2 linked regions of the Variovorax paradoxus EPS genome follow. The protein of the gene in region 2 interacts with the protein of the main gene of each other region in a pairwise test. Links are inferred from orthologs where the notes say so. Each region holds a gene or a part of one and is shown on either strand. Other genes may lie near its edges. The genes, in order: ndk and VARPA_RS05285.

Evidence for each region.
Region 1: the proteins of VARPA_RS05285 (region 2) and ndk interact in binary tests that used the Escherichia coli proteins (3 or more experiments, as listed by UniProt). The link is inferred for Variovorax paradoxus EPS from one-to-one orthologs.

Annotation. Positions count from the first base shown.
Region 1 is NC_014931.1:3,994,273-3,997,468, forward strand. What follows is about bases 27-2,910. They hold ndk (nucleoside-diphosphate kinase), read right to left. Parts: upstream 1,740-2,910; coding sequence 1,314-1,739; downstream 27-1,313. Other genes in these bases: pilW (type IV pilus biogenesis/stability protein PilW), read right to left, coding at 27-133; rlmN (23S rRNA (adenine(2503)-C(2))-methyltransferase RlmN), read right to left, coding at 138-1,292; VARPA_RS18505 (pseudouridine synthase), read right to left, coding at 1,892-2,910. In the rest of the region: more of pilW, read right to left, coding at 1-26; more of VARPA_RS18505, read right to left, coding at 2,911-3,196. UniProt on the Escherichia coli protein: Major role in the synthesis of nucleoside triphosphates other than ATP. The ATP gamma phosphate is transferred to the NDP beta phosphate via a ping-pong mechanism, using a phosphorylated active-site intermediate.
Region 2 is NC_014931.1:1,182,226-1,185,277, reverse strand. Bases 132-2,871 are described here. They hold VARPA_RS05285 (5-formyltetrahydrofolate cyclo-ligase), read right to left. Parts: upstream 1,941-2,871; coding sequence 1,323-1,940; downstream 132-1,322. Other genes in these bases: VARPA_RS05280 (lytic transglycosylase domain-containing protein), read left to right, coding at 1,950-2,871; VARPA_RS05290 (LysR substrate-binding domain-containing protein), read left to right, coding at 264-1,247. Also shown: more of VARPA_RS05280, read left to right, coding at 2,872-3,052. UniProt on the Escherichia coli protein: Involved in the removal of 5-formyltetrahydrofolate.

The sequences.
Region 1 (3,196 bases), 2.8 Mb from region 2 along the record:
TGTCGGCCAGGCTGGTGGTGGTGGTCCGCGTGTTGACGCAGCCGGCGAGCAGAAACGCCACGGCGACACCGGCAAGGCTTGCAGCCAGGATGCGCTGCGTGCTCGCGGTGATCATCGGAAAGGCCTTGCTCATCGGTTCAATGCTCCTGGGAGACGGTGGGGTTCTTGCGCATCGGGTGCAAGACAACGGGACGTTCGGTTGCACGGCGCTGGGCCATGCGTTCGGCGGCGCGGGTGCGGTCCTTGACGTCGCCAGCGAGCTGCCCGCAGGCGGCATCGATGTCGTCGCCGCGCGTCTTGCGCACGGTGGTCACGAGGCCCGCCTCGCTCAGCGTCCGGGCGAACGCCAGCACGCGCGGCTGAGGTGAACGCAGCAGGCCCGAGGCTGGAAAGGGGTTGAACGGAATCAGGTTGAACTTGCACGAGACGTCGTGCTTGCGCACGAGCTCGACCAGCTGGCGCGCATGTTCGGGCTGGTCGTTCACGCCGTCGAGCATGCAGTACTCGAAGGTGATGAAGTCGCGCGGCGCATGTTCGAGGTAGCGCTTGCAGGCTTCGAGCAACTCGGCGATCGGGTACTTGCGATTGAGCGGCACGAGGTCGTCGCGCAGCGCATCGTTGGGCGCATGCAGCGAAACGGCCATGGCCACGGCGCAGTCGGTGCCCAGGCGGTCGATCATCGGCACGACGCCGGAAGTCGACACGGTGACACGGCGGCGCGACAGCCCGTAGGCGTTGTCGTCGAGCATGGTGCGCAGCGCGGGCACAAGCGCGGTGTAGTTCTGCAGCGGCTCGCCCATGCCCATCATCACCACGTTGGAGATGACGCGTTCGTCGCGTTTCAGGTGCTTGCGCAGGAAGTGTTCGGCAAACCAGAGCTGGGCGACGATTTCGCCCGTGCTCAGGTTGCGGCTGAAGCCCTGATGCCCAGTCGAGCAAAAGCGGCAACCGACCGCACAGCCGGCTTGGGACGACACGCACAGCGTGCCGCGGTCGTCCTCGGGAATGAATACGGCTTCGACGGCATTGCCGTCGCCGACGTCGAACAGCCACTTGATCGTGCCGTCCTTGGATTCGTGCTGCGTGAGGACCGGCAAGGCCTCCACGCGCGCGGTGGTCGCGAGCTTCTCGCGCAGCGACTTGGCCAGATCGGTCATCTGGGTGAAGTCGCTGGCGCCACGCTGGTGAATCCAGCGGAACAGCTGCGTGGCGCGGAAACGCTTCTCGCCGAGTTTTTCGCAGAACGCGGCCAGTCCCTCGAGATCGAAGTCGAGCAGGTTGGCCGTGGTCATGGAATCAGTCGGCAGACAGCCTCAGCGTGCGTAGACGTTGAGGCCGGCGAAGAAGAACGAGACTTCGTTCGCTGCGGTTTCAGGAGCGTCCGAACCGTGCACGGCGTTCGCGTCGATGCTGTCGGCGAAATCGGCGCGGATGGTGCCGGCGGCTGCCTTCTTGGGGTCGGTGGCGCCCATCAGGTCACGGTTCTTGGCAATGGCGTTCTCGCCTTCGAGCACTTGCACGAACACGGGGCCCGAGATCATGAACTCGACCAGGTCCTTGAAGAAGGGGCGCTCCTTATGGACCGAGTAGAACTGTTCGGCTTCGTTGCGCGACAGATGCACCAGCTTGGCGGCAACGATCTTGAGGCCGGCGGCCTCGAAGCGGGAAACGATCTTGCCGATGACGTTCTTGGCAACGGCGTCGGGCTTGATGATGGAGAGGGTACGTTCGATAGCCATTGAAATGCTTCCTGCAGCTTTGATTTTGAAGTGTTTTGTCACAACTGCAACGAGTTTGTTTCGCCACCAGTCGACAAAGCCTCTGATTTTAACCGGCCCAGCCTCCGGGATTGGTGAAAACCCCGCGAAAGCCGCGCCGCGACGGCTGGCTTTCAGCGTCCGCGTCGGCGCGAGCCTGCCGGCCCGCCGTAGCCACCACCGCCCGAGGTACCACCGCCGCCGGTGCGACGCCCCCCCGGTCCTCCGCGCTGCTCCTTGCGCTGGCGCGAGAAGCTGTCGGCGCCGATGTAGCCCAGCGAGGTCTTCATCGGATCGGGCTGGTTGGCGCCGCTCGGCTGGCGATCGTCGCCTTGTTGGCGATTGCCGCCGCCCTGCCCCTGGCGGTTGTTGCCGCCGGCATTGCCACGGCGCTGCTGCGGCGGGCCGCCGTTGCCACCACCGCCGCCACCGCGGTTGGCTCGGCCACCGCGATCGCCGCGCGGCGGACGACCGTCGCCCAGCGGATTCGGAATGGGCGCCTCGCGCCCGTCATCGCGCATCTCGCGCGGTTGCTGTTGTCCTTGCCCCTGACCTTGGCCGCCGCCATTGCGGTTGCCACGGCGCTTCTTGTTGCGTCCGTTGCGGCCACCGCCTTCGGGACCGCCAGGGCCACGTTGCTGCGGCGCCGCGGGGCGGGCCGCCGCACCGCCCGAGGCCTGGAACAGCGCACGGATATCGCGCTCGTCGAGTTCCATCCAGGCGCCGCGCTTCAGACCGCGCGGCAGCACCATCGCGCCATAGCGGATGCGAATCAGCCGGCTGACCGCATGGCCCACCGACTCGAACAGCCGGCGCACTTCGCGGTTGCGGCCTTCGGAAATGGTGACGCGATACCAGCAGTTGGAACCTTCGCCGCCGCCCTCTTCGATGGTGCCGAACTGGGCCATGCCGTCTTCGAGGCGCACGCCGTCGAGCAGCTTCTGCTTCTCTTCGCTGCTGAGGGCGCCCAGCACGCGCACCGCGTACTCGCGCTCCAGGCCGAAGCGCGGATGCATCAGTTGATTGGCCAGATCACCGGAACTGCTGAACAGCAGCAGGCCTTCGGTGTTCAGGTCGAGCCGACCGACCGATTGCCACTTGCCCTGCTGCAGCCGCGGGAGCTTGCGGAACACGGTGGGCCGGTTCTGCGGGTCGTCATGCGTGACCACTTCGCCGACCGGCTTGTGGTACGCGATCACGCGCGGCGGCGGCGGCGCGATGCGGTAGCGGATCGGCTTGCCGTTGATCTTGACCTGGTCGCCGTACTGGATGCGCTGGCCGATGTGGGCGGGTTCGTTGTTGACGGAAATGCGGCCCTGCAGGATCAGCGCCTCCATCTCGAGCCGCGAACCCAGGCCGGCTTGTGCGAGCACCTTGTGCAGCTTGGGCGAATCGGCCTCGGGCAGCAGCACGCGCTTGAGCGGCGGCACCTCGGGGCT
Region 2 (3,052 bases):
AGTGCGATTGACAGGACGGAGGCAATGGCGCAGTTCGGGAATGAATGATCGTTTCCCGGGCGTTGTGGGTCCAATGAAAACGAAGTAGCCTACTGATGCTGGTTTCGCATCAATCAAGGCTCTCCCCCAGGCTTCGCGCACTTCGTGTCGCTTCTCCTCCCCCCTCGCCGGGGGCAACACCTGCAGCCCGGCAAAGCCGGTTCCGCGGTGTTCCCCGAAGGGACAGCGCAAGCAGATGCAGCCGGCCTTTCAAAGGCACCTCCATGCAACATTCGCAAACCCACCTGCGCTCCCGCCCGATCTCCGCCGGCCATCTGCGCGCCTTCGAGGCCGTCGCCCGGCACCTGAATTTCCGCGCCGCGGCCGAGGAAATGGCGCTGACCCAGTCGGCGGTCAGCCGCCAGATCCAGTCGCTGGAAGAGGAAGTGGGCGTGTCGCTGTTCCTGCGCCACACGCGGGCGGTGGAGCTGACCAGCGCCGGAGCGCAGTTGCTGCTCTCGGTGCAGCAGTCGCTGCCGCGCATCGACATGGCGGTGCGCCAGATTCGCCAGAGCGCGGGGCGCAAGAGCGTGTCGCTCACCACGTTTGCGTCGTTTGCCTCGATGTGGCTGATCCCGCGGCTGGAGGCCTTCCAGCGCGACAACCCCGAGATCGACATCCGCATCGACGCCAGCGACGTGGCGGTGGACCTCGAGGTGGCCGACGTGGACATCGCCCTGCGCTACGGCCCCCGCGAGGCCATGCCGCCCACCGCCGTGCGCCTGTTCGGCGAAAACCTCACGCCGGTGGCGAGCCCCTGGCTCATCAAGAGCAGCCCGCCGATCAAGACGCCGGAAGACATCACGCGCTTCACGCTGATCGAGGCCGGCGATGCGCATCGCACGCACCTCGAATGGCTGACGTGGCGGCGCTGGTTCGAAGTGAATGGCCTGGAGCGCGCGCAGCCCAAGCGCTGGCTCTATTTCAATTACGCCTACCAGATGGTGCAGGCCGCGCTCACCGGACAGGGCGTGGTGCTGGCGCGCAGCTCGCTGATCGCCGAAAGCCTGGCCAACGGCGACCTGGTCGAGGTGCTGCCGCAGCACCGCATGGATTCACCGATGTCCTACTGGCTCATCGCCGGCCCGCGCAACGCGCTGCGGCCCGAGATCAAGGCCTTCTGGGACTGGCTGCTGCTGCAGGCCGACACCACGCGCGGGACCATCGGCGAGGTGCCCGATCCGGACACCATCGACGACATCGATTGATCGGGAATGCGGCCGCCGCCGGGCCGCGCCTCCCCCTTGGGGGCTGGAGTTACACGAAGTGAAAAGCCGGGGGGCTCAAGACATCGGCCAGACGACGCCGTTGTCGTTGAGGATGGCGTCGAGCGGCAGGTCGTGCGCTTCGGGTTCGAAGTCCTCTAGGAAGCCGTGCGTGAAGCCCAGACCCACCGTGAACGGCCGCGGCTCCAGCGCCGCCAGCGTGCGGTCGTAGAAACCGCCGCCGTAGCCCAGCCGGTAGCCGCCGGCGCTGTAGCCCACGCAGGGCACGAACAGCAGGGTCGGCACGATCAGCTCGGTGTCCTTGGGCTTGGGAATGCCGTAGGCGTCTTCTTCCATCTGGCAGCCCGGATACCAGGCATGGAAGGTGAGGGTCTTGTGAACCTTGTCGATCACGGGCAGTCCGATGCGGCGGCGCTGCGTCTCTTCCATCAGCTCGCCGTCTTCCTTCCAGCGGTGCAGCGCGGGCAGCGGATCGAACTCGCCCTTGATCGGCCAATAGGCGCCGATCACGGTGTCGGGCCGGCCGACCAGCCAGATGCGCATGACGCGCTGCAGCAGGTCGGCGCGTGTCAGCCGGTCCGGCATCGCCAGACGTTGTTCGATCAATGCCTTGCGCAACTGATCCTTCAGAAAACTCGCCGTCGCCGAGGTGTCGGCTCCCTTTGACTTGTCCATAATCCCCCGATGCAGTTCCCAAGCATTTTGGCATCCATGCGCAACCGCCCGCGCAACGCAACGCCAGCCGTTGCTTTTTCCCTCGTACTGACTGCCGCTGCACTGCTCTTTCATCCCCCCGCCAGCGCACAGACCAACACCAACACCAACGACGACGTGCTGGTGCAGATGAAGCAGGCCTTCCAGCGCGGCGACAAGGCCCGTCTCACCGCCCTCCTCCCCCAAGCCCGCGGCCACGCGCTCGAACCCTGGGCCGCTTACTGGGAACTGAAGGCCCGCCTGCAGGAAGCCGCGCCGAACGAAGTGCAGGACTTCTACGCTCGCTACCCCGGCACTTATCAGGAAGATCGTCTCCGCAACGACTGGCTGCTGCTGCTTGGCCAGCGCCGCGACTGGGACGGCTTCTCGGCCAACGTTGCCGGCTACCGCATGGGCGACGACGCGCAGGTGCGCTGCTACGCGGTGCTGGTCGACACGCTGCGCTCGGGCACCGCCACCCAGGCCCAGGCCGACGAAGTGCGCCGCAACTGGTTCAGCCAGAAGGAAGCCGACGACGGTTGCCTCACCGCCGCCGACCGCATGGTCGCGGCCCGCCTCATGTCAACCAACGACGCGTGGAAGAAGGCGCGCCTGGCCATCGAGGCCAACCGCCCGCAGGCCGCGCGCGGCGCCGTCACCATCGCAGCGCCCGATGCGCTGCCGCTCTTCGAGGAGCTCAACGCCAGCTCGGCCAAGTTCCTCGTCGGCCGTGCCTTCGTCGCGGCCAAGTCGCGCAAGGAGCTGGTGGTGCTCGCGCTCATCAAGGTCGCGATTGCCGACCCCGACATGGCCGCCTCGCAGCTCGACAGCAAGTGGGGCCCGATGCTCTCGGCCGAGGAGCGCAACTGGCTCTGGGGCGCCATCGGCCGCGCCTCGGCCAACAAGCTCTCGCCGCAGGCCGTGGGCTATTTCGGCAACGTGACGAAGAACAGCGACCTGTCGGACGACATGCTCGGCTGGCGCGTGCGCGCCGCGCTGCGCGCCGGCCAGTGGAAGGACGTGGCGCCCGCCATCAACGCGATGAGCGAAACCGCCCAGCTCGATCCCACCTGGGTCTACTGGAAGGCCCGCGC